2 regions of the Herbaspirillum sp. NPDC101396 genome follow, and region 1 is predicted to be linked to the other one. Evidence: predicted binding sites of a transcription regulator. Region 1 holds the regulator's gene; the other holds the start of a gene.
What was found. Region 1 encodes LexA, which represses DNA repair genes until DNA is damaged. Its sites were predicted from a motif close to ACTGTATNNNNATACAGT; they were not measured.
Positions count from the first base shown of each region.

Region 2: a site for LexA is predicted at 2,593-2,610, ahead of ACIROY_RS11270 (PA0069 family radical SAM protein). Genes of this name have one in related genera too.

Region 1 is NZ_JBIWNT010000007.1:31,004-40,465, reverse strand. It holds gene ACIROY_RS22135 (flagellin) at 1-270, opposite strand, end outside; gene ACIROY_RS22130 (tetratricopeptide repeat protein) at 608-2,575, opposite strand; gene lexA (transcriptional repressor LexA) at 2,760-3,404, opposite strand; gene rpsF (30S ribosomal protein S6) at 3,657-4,025, shown strand; gene priB (primosomal replication protein N) at 4,060-4,353, shown strand; gene rpsR (30S ribosomal protein S18) at 4,387-4,671, shown strand; gene rplI (50S ribosomal protein L9) at 4,698-5,150, shown strand; gene ACIROY_RS22100 (replicative DNA helicase) at 5,323-6,729, shown strand; gene ACIROY_RS22095 (DUF47 domain-containing protein) at 6,839-7,465, shown strand; gene ACIROY_RS22090 (inorganic phosphate transporter) at 7,551-8,558, shown strand; gene ACIROY_RS22085 (PhoH family protein) at 8,639-9,462, opposite strand, start outside.
Region 2 is NZ_JBIWNT010000003.1:349,131-355,953, forward strand. It holds gene ACIROY_RS11255 (NAD+ synthase) at 1-922, shown strand, start outside; gene ACIROY_RS11260 (P-II family nitrogen regulator) at 1,020-1,358, shown strand; gene ACIROY_RS11265 (ABC transporter substrate-binding protein) at 1,436-2,533, shown strand; gene ACIROY_RS11270 (PA0069 family radical SAM protein) at 2,635-3,816, shown strand; gene ACIROY_RS11275 (aldo/keto reductase) at 3,842-4,846, opposite strand; gene ACIROY_RS11280 (LysR family transcriptional regulator) at 4,997-5,884, shown strand; gene ACIROY_RS11285 (Smr/MutS family protein) at 5,890-6,543, opposite strand; gene trxB (thioredoxin-disulfide reductase) at 6,620-6,823, opposite strand, start outside.

The DNA of each region.
Region 1 (9,462 bases):
TTGCAGGTTGTCGGTAACTGTGCTCAGTGCGCCTTCAGCGGTTTGAGCCAGGGAGATACCGTCGTTGGCGTTACGTTGCGCAACTGCCAGGCCTTTGACCTGAGCATTCATGCGGTCGGCAATTGCCAAGCCTGCAGCGTCGTCTTTTGCGCTATTGACGCGCAAACCGGAAGACAAACGTTGAATCGAAGTGTTCAACGACGATTGCGAGGTGTTGAGGTTGCGTTGCGTGTTAAGCGACGCAATATTGGTATTAATGACTGATGCCATGTTAATTCTCCTAAGATTTGAGGCCGATAAATCCGAGTTTCAGTGCTTAACTTTGGTTTTTACCTAAAGCCTCAGGCGTTCAAACCGCTGTTGTTAGCTATATCGGACGGTATCGGAAAAAGTTTAATGTTTATCGCAAAAAAATTTTTCCAATGCTGTCCGACCTAAAACTGCGTGCTTCTATACGTCAAGCAAATCTTATTTCGACGCTATTTAAGAAAACTTTAGCTGGTATTCCGGGAAAAGTTCCAATTTTGATGCTTCGGGAGATGGCGGGGGATTGCGGCGTGGTGTTTTTGGGGGCTTGCCGCATCGCTTGGATGCGGCAAGTGTTTGATTAGGAAGGATTTTTCTTTTTCTCTTGTGCCAGAATCGCAAGCTCTGAAGCCACTTTGTCGATAACGGTAGGCCAGTCGTTGCGGCTTTGCTGGCGGAACAGGCGCATGCTTGGATACCACGGCGAGTCCTCGCGGTCATTCAGCCAGCGCCAGTCCGGGGTGTGGGCCAGCAACGTCCAGGTTGGCCGGCCGAGCGCGCCGGCCAGATGGACCACCGAGGTGTCGACGCTGATAATCAGATCCAGATTAGCCATCGCTGCGGCCGTATCGGCAAAGTCGTTAAAGGCGTCGCCTATATTGTATACAGGCAGTTCTTTGGGAAGCTTGGCCAGTTCCGGTGTGGCCAGTCCTTTCTGGATGGAAAAGAATTGGACGCCAGGTGTATTGAATAGCGGTGCGAAGGTCTCCAGCGGAATCGAACGCTTGCGGTCATTGCCGTGCTCCGGATTGCCGGCCCATACGAAGCCGACGCGCAAATCGCCGGTATTGCCGGCAAGCGAGTCCATTTTGTCTTTCCAGCTCTTGACGTCCAGCGGATCTGCGGACAGGTAGGATGGATAGGATGGGATATCTTCGACACGATCAGTGCCGAGGGCGTGCGGCAGGCTCATCAGCACGTAAGCGCAGTCGCATTTGGGCAGCGGATCGTTCTCGCGCACCAGGGTCACCTGATCGGACACGCTGCGGAACAGGCGAGCGAGCGGATCTTTCACATGCAGGGCCACGCGGGCGCCTTGCTCCAGCAGCTTGTGGACGTAGCGGACGAACTGGATGCTGTCGCCGAAGCCTTGTTCGTGCATCAGCAGGATGTACTTGCCCTTGAGCGAGGATTTGCCGTCCCATTTCGGGATCAGGCCGAAAAGCTTGTGGATCAATTTATAGACGTAGCGACGCTCTTTGACTTCCAGCCGGCTTTCGTGATTGGCCCAGCCGTCTTTCAGGTCGCCGGCCAGAAGTTGTCCAAGCGCAAGATTGTGCTGCGCGGTCAGGTAGTTGGGCTTGAGCGCGAGTGCATCCTTGAAATATTGCAACGAAGACACCGTCTCGCCGTAGTCATACATTGTTGCGCCGATATTGTTGAGCGTCACCGGATGCTTGGGATCGACCTCAAGCGCCTGGTGGAACAGCGCCATGGCCTCTTCGTAGCGATCCTGATGGGTGAACAGGCTCGATGCGAGTTTGGTGTAGCTGTTCGGATCCTTGGGCGCCAGCTCCAGGACGCGCCGATAGTGCTCGTTGGCCTTGTCGTAGTCTTTTTGCTTGATGTACGTGTCGGCTATCTTGTTTTGCGCGTAGATGTCCGTGGGGTCCAGCAGCAGGGAGGTCTTGTGGCATTCCAGGGCATCCTTGAGCATGTCCATTTCCTGGAAGGCGATGCCCAGGTTGGTGTGTGCCGGAGCGAAATTGATTTGCAGTTGCAAGGACTTGAACAGGACGCCGACGGCCTCCTTGTATTGCTTTGCATCGATCAGGGCCTTGCCCAGGTGGGACAGCGGGCCGGGCGCATCGGGATTGCGTTTGACGGCGTCCTCGAAGTAGGCGATCGAGGCGTCAGGATCGTTCTTTTCGTGCAGGGCGTTGGCCAAGCCGATGCGTGCATCTTTGTTCTCGCTGTTGAGCTTGATGGCTTCTTCGTACAGTGCGATGGCATCATCGATCCTGTCCTGGTTGAGGACGGAGGTCGCCAGGTTGGCAACGTATTCGGAATTTTTCGGGTCTGCCGCCACGGCTTTGCGCAGGGCTGCCTCTGCCGTGACATAGTCATTCTTATGCATGGCGATCAAGCCCCAGGCATGATTGGCATAGACAAGATTCGGCGCGCGCTTGAGCACCTGGGCGCATAGTACTTTTGCCTCGTCGACCTTGTGATCGTCCAGCAAGCTCAGGCACTCTCTTACGGCCAGGAGATCTTTGACATTGGGTTGAGTGCTCTTGTTGGCGGGCTTGTTGCTGCTACGCGTTGACATTGTGATTCCTTGCCGGATTAAGTAGTTGTGCTGCTTTGCGAGCGGAAGAGTGTCTTGTAGTGCTTGATCCGGTCGCAATAAGCTGTGCATATCATATGATGCAATTCCGGTTTCGATCTTGCAAACAGACGTAAAAAAAGCCCGCGATTTAGCGGGCTTTATCTGGGTGCTGCTCGCGACTGGATCAATTCCAGCTGCGCAGCAAGCCGACGGCCAAGCCTTCCAGGGCGAAGTTTTCCTCTTCGGAAGAGACCTTGATCACCTTGAAGTCGGGATTTTCAGGCAACAATTCAATCAGTGAGCCGGTCTTGCGATAGCGCTTGACGGTAACGTCGTCACCAATGCGCGCCACGACGATCTGTCCGTTGCGCGCCTGATCGGCCTTTTTTACCGCGAGAAGATCGCCGTCCAGAATGCCGGCATCGCGCATCGACATGCCGCGCACCTTCAGCAAGTAGTCCGGCTTGGCCGAAAACAGCGCCGGGTCGACGTTGTAATTGCTCTCAATATGTTCTTGCGCCAGGATCGGCGAGCCGGCGGCGACGCGGCCGACCAGCGGCAGCTGCATGAGTGCAGGGTGGGGCAGCGCCATCTGGCGGCCAGGATTGGTAATCGATCCATCTCGCAGGCGGATTCCGCGCGAGGTGCCCGGAGAAATTTCGATGGCGCCTTTGCGCGCCAGCGCCTGCAGATGCTCTTCGGCGGCATTGGCGGAGCGGAAGCCCAGCTCATTGGCGATTTCTGCTCGTGTAGGCGGGAAGCCGGTGTTTTCGATGGCGTCTTTGATCAGATTCAGAATCTGTTCCTGGCGAGCGGTCAGTTTGAGCATGTCGGCTTTCGGGGAAGTTATGCTGGTTGCATAAACAGTCTGTATTTTTATACAGTTATAAAGCAGTGTCAATCTGCAATATTGAAATCATGTCATCGACCGTTTTCCGATCTGTGGGCGCTGTTCCACGGCAAATGCCTGAAAGCATTGAGGTTTTTGGCATTCTGGTATATGATTGCGGGCTTTCCTCTTCCCACACTCGTCTTGACGCCGAGGTGGGCGATTTGTTAATCAGTCCATAAAGGAGTCTACATGCGTCATTATGAAATCGTATTTATCGTCCATCCGGACCAAAGCGAGCAAGTTCCAGCGATGATCGAGCGTTACAAAGGCATCGTTACTGCACGCGGCGGCAAGATTCACCGTGTCGAAGATTGGGGCCGCCGTCAATTGGCGTACCAAATCCAAAAACTGGCAAAAGCACACTATGTTTGCCTGAATATCGAAGTTGACGGCGAAACTCTGGCCGAAATCGAAACCGGCTTCAAGTTCAACGATGCAGTGTTGCGTCACCTGACAGTCAAGATGAAGAAGGCCGAAACCGGTCCTTCGCCAATCCTGAAGGCTGTCCAGAAGGAAGACGCAGTAAAGAGCAATCGCGCAGAAGCACCAGCGGCTTAATTGCTGACATTGCGATAGAAAAGCATCAGGGAGCGTGAATCACTTTCAGTTTGTTGCCACCATCGCCGAGCGTGACGTCATACGTTACACCCCGGCAGGCATCCCGGTAGTGACTGCGAAGTTGCAGCACCAATCGGAGCAGACGGAAGCGGGCATCAAGAGGTTGGTCGAGTTTGAAATCACTGCATTCGCTGCAGGCGAAATTTCAGGTCGGCTTAACCGGGCCGGTCTCGGCGAGATGCTCAAGTTCAGCGGTTTCATGGCGCGCAGGAATCGCAACAGCAAAAGCTTCGTGTTTCACATCGTTGATTTTGAATCTGTAGTTTAGAACCACTCAATTTTAGATATCAGGAGCCGCAAAATGGCATTCGGTAAAAAGTTCGATAAAAGCAAGTTGAAGCAAAAACGCCAACAGCAAAACCCGCTGTTCAAGCGTAAAAAATTCTGCCGTTTCACAGCCGCAGGTGTTGAGCAAGTCGATTACAAAGACGTCGACACTCTGAAGGATTTCGTGCAAGAAAACGGCAAGATCATGCCAGCACGTCTGACCGGCACCAAGGCACACTATCAGCGTCAAGTTGACACAGCGATCAAGCGCGCACGCTACCTCGCGTTGCTGCCATACACAGATCTGCACAACGCGTAATTGACGACGAGATATAGGAGAAAAACATGCAAGTCATTCTGTTGGAAAAAGTCGTTAATCTCGGTGGTCTGGGCGAAGTCGTCCGCGTCAAGGACGGTTACGCACGTAACTTCCTGATCCCGCAACGCATGGCGCGCCGCGCCACAACAGCCGCTATCGCTGAATTCGAAGCGAAGCGCGCCGAGTTGGAAAAAGCCGCCGCTGAAAAGCTGGCAGCAGCACAAGCCCAAGGCGAAAAACTGGCCGGCCTGACAGTCAAGATCACCCAGAAGTCCGGCGTTGACGGTCGTCTGTTCGGTTCCGTGACCAACTTTGACATCGCTGACGCGCTGACAAAGCAAGGTTTCCCGGTCGAAAAGGCGCAAGTTCGTCTGCCACAAGGTCCTCTGAAGATCGTTGGCGATCACGCTGTGTCGGTTGCTCTGCACACCGACGTCGTGGTTGACGTGACTGTTGCTGTTGCGGGCGACCACGCGTAATTCATTACGCCAAGTCGTTCCATCTGTTTTGATAAAGAAGCCGGGTTCGCCTGGCTTTTTTATTTTTCCGGTCCCGTACATCATGCCGGGACCGGTGCAAGTCTGACCGTAGTTTGTAAAACCGCCGGCTAATCTGCCTCCGCACCTGTAGCGACTACTCTTAGCAGGTATAATGCGCGCCATGAACGCATCTCCCGATCCGCAACTAGAATCCCTGCGCGTCCCGCCGCACTCCATCGAAGCCGAACAATCCGTCCTTGGCGGTTTGATGCTTGATAATGCTGCGTGGGATCGTATTGCCGACTTCGTCAGCGCAGAAGATTTTTATCGCTACGATCATCGCATCATCTTCCAGCACATCGTTAAGCTGATCAATGAAAGCAAGCCGGCCGACGTGATCACCGTCTACGAGGCAATGTCCACCAGCGGCAAGGCCGAAGAAGTGGGCGGCCTGAGCTATCTCAACGCGCTGGCGCAAAACACGCCTTCTGCGGCGAATATCCGTCGCTACGCCGAAATCGTGCGCGACCGCGGCATCCTGCGCAAGCTGATCACGGTGTCGGATGAGATTTCAGGCGATGCTTTCCACCCCCAAGGCAAGAACGTCAAGCAGATGCTCGACGAGGCCGAATCCAAGATTTTCGCGATCGCGGAAGAGGGCTCGCGCGGCTCGCAAGGCTTCCTGTCGATTCAGCCGCTGCTGACCCAGGTGGTCGAGCGCATCGACGAACTGTACAACCGCGACAGCACCAGCGACATCACCGGCGTGCCGACCGGCTTCATCGATCTCGACAAGATGACTTCCGGCTTGCAGCCGGGCGATCTGATCATCGTGGCCGGCCGTCCTTCGATGGGTAAAACTGCGTTTTCCATCAACATCGGTGAAAACGTTGCCATCGACAGCGGCCTGCCGGTTGCCGTGTTCTCGATGGAAATGGGCGGCGCCCAGCTGGCCATGCGTATGCTGGGCTCGGTCGGCCGTCTCGACCAGCATCGCCTGCGCACCGGCCGCCTGATCGACGAAGACTGGCCGCGCCTGACGCACGCGATTCAGAAGATGAACGACGCGCAGTTCTACATCGATGAAACACCGGCCTTGAGTCCAATCGAATTGCGCGCGCGCTCGCGTCGCCTGGCGCGCCAATGCGGCAAGCTCGGTCTGATCATCATCGACTACTTGCAACTGATGTCAGGCAACGGCGGCGGCAACAGCGGCGAAAACCGCGCCTCTGAAATTTCCGAAATTTCGCGGAGCCTGAAGGGCCTTGCCAAGGAACTCAATTGCCCGGTGATCGCCTTGTCGCAGCTGAACCGCGCGCTGGAGCAACGTCCCAACAAGCGTCCCGTGATGTCCGACTTGCGCGAATCCGGCGCCATCGAGCAGGATGCCGACGTGATTTTGTTCATTTACCGTGACGAAGTTTACAATCCCGATTCACCGGACAAAGGCACCGCCGAAATCATCATCGGCAAGCAGCGTAACGGTCCGATCGGCAGTATCCGCCTTGCGTTCCTGGGGCAATTTACCAAGTACGACAACTATGTCGGCAGTCTGGCGTCGCCTTACGGCGGCGACTGACGCGGCGAAGTTCATCGCTCAGCCCCGGGCTGCGCGGACAATGCAGGCCGCCTCCCTGGCGGCTCATGTTGTGTAAGTGAAGCATTAATTATTCATAAGAGAGTGGAACATGTTTGGACGCCTGATGCCCACCGAGGGCAAGTTTTTTGATCTGTTCAACCAGCACGCAGAGCTGGGTGTGAAATGCGCCAAGGAAATGGTCGCATTAATGACCAATTTCGACGACCTGGAAATTCGCGTGCATGCGATCGAGACCCTGGAAAAGCAGGCGGACAAAGTCACTCACAACACCATCGAGCTGTTGCACAAGACCTTTATCACACCACTGGACCGTGATGACATCCATCAACTGATCACCCGCATGGACGACATCCTCGACCTGCTGGAAGATGGCGCGCAAACCATTTCGCTGTATGACATCAAGGCCATCACGCCGGAAGCCAAGCGCCTCGCCGAACTGTGCCTGGCCTGTGCCGAGAAGGTGAAGGCAGCCGTCGGCCTGTTGCACAACATGGATAACTCGCGCCAGATCCTCGCCATCTGCGAAGAGATCGACCGCTTCGAATCGGATGCCGACCATGTCATGCGCGCCGCCATGTCCAAGCTGTTCCGCGATGAGCCTGATGTGCGCAACCTGATCAAGCTGAAAGCCATCTACGAAATCCTGGAAACCGTTACCGATCGTTGCGAAGACGTCGCCAACATCATTGAAGGCATCATCGTCGAAAATGCCTGACCTTCGCCATTGACTGCGCCGGCGCTCGACACTGGCGCCGTCACGGTGCGATGTTGCCGCTGCTTCTCAAGATAACGGTTTATCCATGCATACAGTTCAAATTAGTTTTCACATTCTTGCCTTGCTGATTGTCCTGGCGCTGCTGTTCGATTTCATGAACGGTTTCCACGACGCTGCAAATGCCATTGCGACGGTGGTGTCCACCGGCGTGTTGCGTCCGCAAACGGCGGTGGCGATGGCGGCGTTCTTCAATCTGGCCGCGGTGTTTGTTTTTCATCAACTGCACGTTGCCGCTTCGGTGGGCAAGGGCACGATTGATCCCGCCGTGGTGGACCACGTGGTGGTGTTCGGCGCCTTGATCGGTGCGATTTTCTGGAATCTCGTGACCTGGTACTACGGCATCCCGTCGTCGTCGTCGCATGCCCTGATCGGCGGCCTGGTAGGCGCTGCGGTCGCCAAGGCCGGCACCGGTTCGCTGGTGGCTTCAGGCCTGATCAAGATCGTCATCTTCATCGTGCTGTCGCCGCTGCTGGGCTTCATCCTGGGCTCCATCATGATGTTGCTTGTGTCGTGGATCTTCGTGCGCTCGACGCCGCGCAAGGTTGACGGCTGGTTCCGCCGCGCGCAGTTGGTGTCGGCATCGATGTACAGTCTCGGCCATGGCGGCAATGATGCGCAGAAGACCATCGGTATCATCTGGATGCTGTTGATTGCATCGGGCAATTCCGGAGCCGACAATCCGCCGATGTGGGTGATCATCAGCTGCTATTGCGCGATCAGCCTGGGCACACTGTTTGGCGGCTGGCGCATCGTCAAGACCATGGGCCAAAAGATCACCAAGCTCAAGCCGGTAGGCGGCTTCTGCGCCGAAACAGGTGGTGCGATCACGCTGTTCATCGCCACCGCAATGGGTGTGCCGGTCTCGACCACGCACACCATCACCGGCGCGATCGTCGGTGTCGGCGCATCGCACAAGATGTCGGCGGTGCGCTGGGGCGTTGCGGGCAATATCGTATGGGCCTGGATCTTCACGATTCCGGCATCGGCGTTCGTCGCGGCGATCGCCTGGTGGATCGGTATGCACATCCTGTAAGCGGACGTCTCTGCGGACAATAAAAAAGCCACCTCGCGGTGGCTTTTTTATTTGCTGCATGCTTCTGCTCCGATGCTGCCTTACAGGACATCGCTGGCGTGATCCGCCAGACGCGAACGCTCGCCGCGCGCCAGCGTGACGTGGCCGCTGTGCGACCAGCCCTTGAAGCGGTCAACGACGTAGGTCAGGCCGCTGGAACCTTCGGTCAGGTAAGGCGTGTCGATCTGCGCGATGTTGCCGAGGCAGACGATCTTGGTGCCCGGACCTGCACGGGTGACCAGGGTCTTCATCTGTTTCGGCGTCAGGTTCTGCGCTTCGTCGATGATCAGGAATTTGTTGACGAAGGTGCGACCGCGCATGAAGTTCAGCGACTTGATCTTGATGCGCGAGCGGATCAGGTCTTGCGTTGCCGCACGGCCCCATTCGCCGGCGTCGCCGTCGGACTTGTTCAACACTTCCAGATTGTCGTCGAAAGCGCCCATCCACGGCCCCATCTTCTCTTCTTCAGTACCGGGCAGGAAACCAATATCTTCGCCCACCGGTACGGTGACGCGGGTGACGATGATTTCGTTGTAGTTCTTGGTTTCCAGTACTTGCGCCAGACCGGCCGCCAGGGCGAGCAGGGTCTTGCCGGTACCGGCCTGACCGAGCAGTGTGACGAAATCGCACTCCGGATTCATCAGCAGGTTCAGCGCGAAGTTCTGCTCACGGTTGCGCGCCGTGATGCCCCACACGCTGTTCTTGGTGTGACCGTAGTCGCGCAGCGTCTGCAGGACCGCAGTCTTGCCGTTGATCTGCGTGACCTGGCCGTAGAAGGCCGGTTCGCCGTTCTTCGGTTCGATGAAGACGAACTGGTTCATCAGCATGGAAGGTACGTGCGGACCGGTCACGCGATAATAGGTGT
Region 2 (6,823 bases), on a different contig from region 1:
GGCGCATGCGCAGGAAGATTTGCAGGTCATCGAATTCGACGGTGTGCAGATCCGCAATCCACAGATGGCGCCGGCGCTGTCGATTGAAGCGCAGGTGTACCAGGCGCTGGTGCTGGGCGTGCGCGATTACGTCGGCAAGAACGGTTTCCCGAGCGTGCTGATCGGCTTGTCAGGCGGCGTCGATTCGGCGCTGACGCTGGCCGTCGCGGTCGATGCGCTGGGCGCCGACAAGGTGCGCGCGATCATGATGCCGTCGCCTTATACGGCAGACATTTCCTGGATCGACTCGCGTGACATGGTCGAGCGCATCAAGGTGCGCTACGACGAGATTTCGATCAACGATTGTTTCTCGGCCTTCCGCAGCACCTTGTCCGAAGAGTTCAAGGGACTCAAGGAAGACACCACCGAAGAAAACATCCAGGCCCGCATTCGCGGCACGCTGCTCATGGCGCTGTCCAACAAGTACGGTTCCATCGTCCTGACTACCGGCAACAAGAGCGAAATGGCGGTGGGCTACTGCACGCTGTACGGCGACATGGCCGGCGGCTTCGCCGTGATCAAGGACATCGCCAAGACGCTGGTCTATCGTTTGTGCGCTTACCGCAACAGCATTTCCGAAGTCATTCCCGAACGCATCCTGACACGCGCACCGTCGGCCGAACTGCGGCCCGACCAGAAGGACCAGGATTCGCTGCCGCCGTATGAAGTCCTCGACGCCATCATGCAGATGTACATGGAAGAAAATCTCGGCATCGTCGAGATCGAGCGGGCCGGTTACCAGAAGGAAGATATCGAGCGCATCACGCGCCTGATCAAGATCAACGAATACAAGCGGCGCCAGGCGCCGGTGGGTATCCGGGTCACCCACAGGGCTTTCGGTCGCGACTGGCGATATCCGATTACGTCAAGATTCCGCGAATAACATTACGTTGTTCGCTGCGCATAATTAAGAGTGTTTCGTAAAAACTTTCATTGATTTAATTCGATTTTCTGCGACATTTTATAAGGAGGGAATAGCCATGAAGCAAGTCACTGCTATCATCAAACCGTTCAAGTTGGACGAAGTGCGCGAGTCGCTGGCCGAAGTCGGCGTCACCGGACTGACCGTTACCGAAGTCAAGGGTTTCGGCCGTCAGAAGGGCCATACCGAGCTGTATCGCGGCGCTGAATACGTTGTCGATTTCCTGCCCAAGGTGAAGATCGAAGTCGTGGTCGACAACAGCGTGGTGGAACCGGTGGTCGACGCCATCATCAAGGCGGCGCGCACCGGCAAGATCGGCGACGGCAAGATTTTTGTGCAGGAAGTCGAACAGGTCATTCGCATCCGCACCGGCGAGACAGGAGCGGAAGCGGTATAACACCGTGAAGGGGAGATCGCATGTCGGAGCAGCTTCGATGGTTGTTTCGAATTTTTCCGATCTTTTTGTTAACGTGCTTGTTCTCCCCCGCACATGCCGACGCCGACCCCGGCGTCTCCGATACCCGCATCCTGCTCGGACAATCGGCCGGCATGTCGGGGCCCACTGCGCAATACGCGCGCCAGGTGTTGATCGGCGCCAAAGTCTACTTCGACAAGATCAACCAGCAAGGCGGTGTGCATGGCAGACGCATTGAGCTGCGTACCCGCGACGACCAATATTCTGCATCCCTCGCCGCCTATAACACGCGTCAATTGATTGAGCGTGACGGCGTGTTTGCGCTGTTCGGATTCGTCGGATGGCCGACCAGCCAGGCCGGCCTGCAGATCGCCTCGCGTGCGGGCGTGCCTTTCTTTGCGCCGTTCACCGGCGGTGCGCTTCATGCATCGTTCGATCGACATCTGTTTTCGATCCGTGCGAGTTATGCGGACGAATACGCTTACTTCCTGCGCAACATGAACTGGCTCGGCATACGCAAGCTGGCGCTGCTGTATCAGCAAGACCAATATGGCGTGATGATCAAGCAGGACGTCGATAGTCGCGCCCGCCGCGAAGCCATCGAGCTGACCAGCATCGGCATCAACCATGGCGGCGTCAACCTCGAGCCCCTGATCGACAAGACACTGAGCGTGCAGGCCGATGTCGTCATGCTGGTCCATGCCGACTCCCAGATCAACGCCCGCATCGTGCGCAGCTTGCGCAACCGCGGCTTCCTCGGGCAGTTCTTTGCCGTGTCCTTCGTCGGCAACAAGCAACTGGCCAGCGAACTGGGCGAGCTGGCGCACGGCATTCTGGTCACGCAAGTGGTGCCGCTGCCCTGGCGCATTTCGATGCCGCTCGTTGCCGAATACCGCAAGCGCATGGCTGAGTCAGGCTACGAGGAATTCACCGTCACCAGCCTGGAAGGCTACATTGCGGCACGCGTGCTGGTTGAAGGCTTGAAGCGGGCAGGGCGTAATCTGACGCGCGAGCGCCTGATCCGTGCGCTCGAAAGCATCAATGCGCGCAACTACGACGGTGGCGGCTATGTCGTCAATTTCTCCGCCACCAATCACCAGGGATCGATGTACGTGGACATTGCGACCATGACCAAGGATGCGCGCTTCATGAACTGAAGCCGTCGATTCACTGGCTTGTCCGGTCTTTACGAACATCGCTGTATTTGGTTTAAAATACTGTTTATATATACAGTATTCCAATGCAAGGCGATGACCCCATGAGCAAGTCCGGCTACCGCAAAGTCCCGTTGCAAATCACGCAAGTACGCGAGAGCGAAGGCGAGACTTTCACGCGGGTGTTCGATGCGCGCAAGGGCCGTGGCGCGGTCAGCAACATACAGGGGCGCTATGAGGTGGAGCAGCGCGTCGGCTTCGACGACGGCTGGGGGGCGCCTGAATCAGAAAATGGCGCAGAAGACGAACCGGCAACCGTGCGCACCATCATCACCGAAGAAACCGCCAAAACTATCATCAGCCGCAACAAGTCGCCCGACCTGCCGTTCAATGTGTCGCTCAATCCGTATCGCGGTTGCGAACATGGCTGCGTGTACTGCTTTGCACGTCCCACACACGCTTACCTGGGCTTGTCGCCGGGACTGGACTTCGAGAGCAGGATTTTCGCCAAGACCAATGCCCCGGAATTGCTCCTGCGCGAATTGGCCAAGCCGTCCTATGTGCCCGAGACGATCACCGTGGGCATCAACACCGATGCCTACCAGCCCTGCGAGCGCGAGCTGCAGATCACGCGGCGCGTATTGCAGATACTCAGCGATTGCCGGCATCCGGCTGCGCTGATCACCAAGTCCTCGCTGGTCGAACGCGACATCGACATCCTCGCGCCGATGGCTGAACGGCGGCAGGTGATCGCCGCCGTCACCATCGCCACGCTAGACCCGGCGCTGGCGCGCAAGCTGGAGCCGCGCGCGGCCACGCCGACGCGCCGTCTGCGGGTGATCCGCACGTTGGCCGAAGCAGGCATTCCGGTCAGTGTCAGCGTTGCGCCGGTGATTCCCTTCATCAACGAGCCCGAACTGGAAGACATCATCGCGGCGGCTGCAGAGGCCGGCGCGAGGCGTGCCGGCTACACCGTGCTGCGCTTGCCGTGGGAAGTCAATCCGCTGTTCCAGCAATGGCTGCAGACCTACTTTCCCGAACGGGCAAACCGCGTCATGAACCGCATCCGCGAGATGCGCGGCGGCAAGGACAACGATTCCGATTTCGCCACGCGCATGCGCGGCGAAGGCGTGTGGGCCGAGCTGATACGCCAGCGTTTTGAAAAAGCCGTGCAGCGCAGCGGCATGCATGAGCGCGGCTGGTTCGACATGCTTGATGCGTCGCAATTCGTGGCGCCCGCGCGACCGGCGCGCGCCTCGCCGTCCGGCCAGTTCAACTTGTTCTGACCGGCGCGGGCATCGCTGCTTCCGTCTATTTCTCGCTGTCCAAGTGCGCCATCGAATGCGCGGCATAACGTTCGCCCGCCGCAGCATTGGCTGGAATGGCTTCTTCGATGCGCGCCAGATCCTGGCGCGTCAGCACCAGCTTGAGTGCGCCCAGCGACTCCGCAAGGCGTTCCGGGCGACGTGCGCCGACCAATGGCACGATGTCGCTGCCTTGCGCCAGCACCCAGGCGATCGCGACCTGAGCCGGTGTAGCCTCTTTGTCGGCGGCGACGCTGCGCAGCACGTCGATCAGCGCCAGGTTATGCGCCAGGTTGTCGCCCGAAAAGCGCGGGCTATGGCTGCGGAAGTCGTTCGCCGCCAGCTGGCGCGACGCATCCCAGTGACCGCTGATCAGGCCGCGCGACAGCACGCCGTAGGCCGTGATGCCGATGCCCAGTTCGCGGCAGGTCGGCAGGATGTCCTTTTCGATGCCGCGCGAGATCAGCGAATATTCGATCTGCAAATCTGTGATCGGATGCACGGCGTGAGCACGGCGCAAGGTGTCCGCGCCGACTTCCGACAAGCCGATGTGACGCACGCGGCCGGCTTTGATTTCTTCGGCGATGGCGCCGACGGTGTCTTCGATCGGCACGGATGGATCGAGGCGCGCCGGGCGATAGATGTCGATATGGTCGGCGCCGAGACGACGCAGCGTATAGGCCAGGAAATTCTTCACCGCCGCCGGGCGGTTGTCCATGCCGACCCAGTTGCCGCCGGCGTCGCGCATGGCGCCGAATTTCACGCTCAGCTGGACCTTGTCGCGACTGCCGCTGCCGATCGTGCGCAAGGCGTCCCGGATCAGCATTTCATTGTGACCCATGCCGTAGAAGTCGCCGGTGTCGAGCAGCGTTACACCGGCGTCCAGAGCGGCGTGGATGGTAGCTATGCCGGTTTGTTCATCGGCCGGGCCGTACAGATCCGACATGCCCATGCAGCCGAGCCCGAGGGCGGAGGAGGAGAGGCCGCTGCGGCCGAGTGTGCGATGTTCCATGATGATTCCTTCCAGGTGAAAAGTAGGGATGCCAGCCGGAACGGAGGCGACAGCGGTCGTTCTTCGGCGCATGGAGGGTATTGTCGAACTTATTGAATTTCGAATAAATGGCGTTAAAATGATTTCTTTATTCGAATATCAATAATTATCATGGACCGTCTTCAGGCAATGGAAGTATTCGTGCGCGTCGCCGAACTGGGCAGCTTCAGCAAGACTGCGGAGCAGATGGGCTTGCCGGCGGCGACCGTGACCAACGCCATCCAGGCGGTGGAGAAGCGCGTCGGCGTGCGCCTGCTGCAGCGGACCACGCGCAAGGTCACGCTGACCGATGACGGCGCGGCTTACCTTGAACGTTGCCAGCGCTTGCTGGCGGAATTCCAGGATGTCGAAAACCTGTTCGACCACGAGCAGCCGCAAGGCGTGGTGCGTGTCGACCTGCCCGAGCGGCTGGCGCACAAGAGCGTGATTCCGCGCCTGCCGGAGTTCTTCGCGCGCTATCCCGACATCCGGGTCAAGCTCAATGCCAGCGACCGCTTCGTCGACCTGATCGGCGAAGGCGTCGACTGCGTGGTGCGCGTCGGCATCCTCAGCGATTCGACGCTGATTGCGCGCAGCATCGGCGCGATGGAGCAGATCACTTGCGCCTCCAGGGCCTACCTCGATCGCCACGGCCGCCCGCGCACGCTGGCGGAGCTGGAGCAGCACGTGATGATCAATTATTTTTCCAGCCGCACCGGCCGCGAACTGCCGTGGGAATACATGCAGAACGGCGAGCTGAAAACCCTGAAGTTGCGCGGCCAGGTATCGGTGGCGAGTTCCGAGGCCTACATGGCGTGCTGCCTGGCGGGACTGGGATTGGTGCAGGCGCCTTTGCTGGGCGCCGAGGACTTGCTGGCGCAGGGCGTGATCGAAGAAGTGCTGCCGGAATTCAAACCGCCGCCGTTGCCGGTGGCGATCGTGTATTCGCACAACCGGCATCTGTCGCCGCGTGTGCGCGTGTTTGTCGACTGGCTGGCCGAGATACTGAAAATTCGCTAGAGGTTCTAGCGGTTGGCCGGCGCGCTCGATTGCAGCAGTACGATCAGTGCACCTGACCCGCCGTCGGCCGGCTGCGCCTGGCAAAAGGCGATGACTTCGTCCTTCTGCGCCAGCCAGTTGCGCACCTTCTGTTTCAGCACGGGCTCCTTGTTGACCGAACCCAGTCCCTTGCCGTGGATGATGCGCACGCAGCGCTGGCCGCGCCGGCGCGCCTGACGCAGGAATTCGCCGAGCGCTTCGCGCGCTTCGTCGCGGCGCAGGCCGTGCAGGTCGAGCTGGTTCTGGATTGCCCAATGGCCGCGCCGCAATTTGCTGAGCACGTCGCTGCCCACGCCGGGCCGCGCGAAGCTGAGGTTTTCGTCGGTGTCGAGCAGGGTGTCGAAGGTGAATTCGTCGGACAGCGATTCCATCAGCGCCGCCTGTTCGTCGGCGATGTGGTGGCGCGCGATCGGCAAGGGTTGCGGCGGGAACAGGGCGGCTTTTTCGTTGCTGCGCAGCGGCGCTATCTTGCCGATGCTGCTGCGGAAAATGTCGGCTTCGGCGCGCAGGCGCTTTTCATCTTCCACGCGCTGGCGTTCGGCGGCGAGGCGCGCTTCTTCCTGCGCCTTGAGATCCTTGCGCAATGACTTGAGCGCCGAAAAATCCTTGATAGTCGCCATGATTCGCGTACCGGTAAGAATTGAAAAAGCCCTCCCGCGATGAAGAGGGAGGGCTGAGGATGACGAGCTGAGCTAGTTACTCCAAGCCTTCCAGATAGCGCTGGGAGTCCAGCGCGGCCATGCAGCCGGTGCCGGCGCTGGTGATGGCCTGGCGGTAAATATGGTCCTGCACGTCGCCGGCGGCGAACACGCCGTTGATGCTGGTGGCGGTGGCGAAGCCTTCCAGGCCGGTGCGGGTCTTGATGTAGCCGTTCTGCATGTCAAGCTGGCCTTCGAAGAT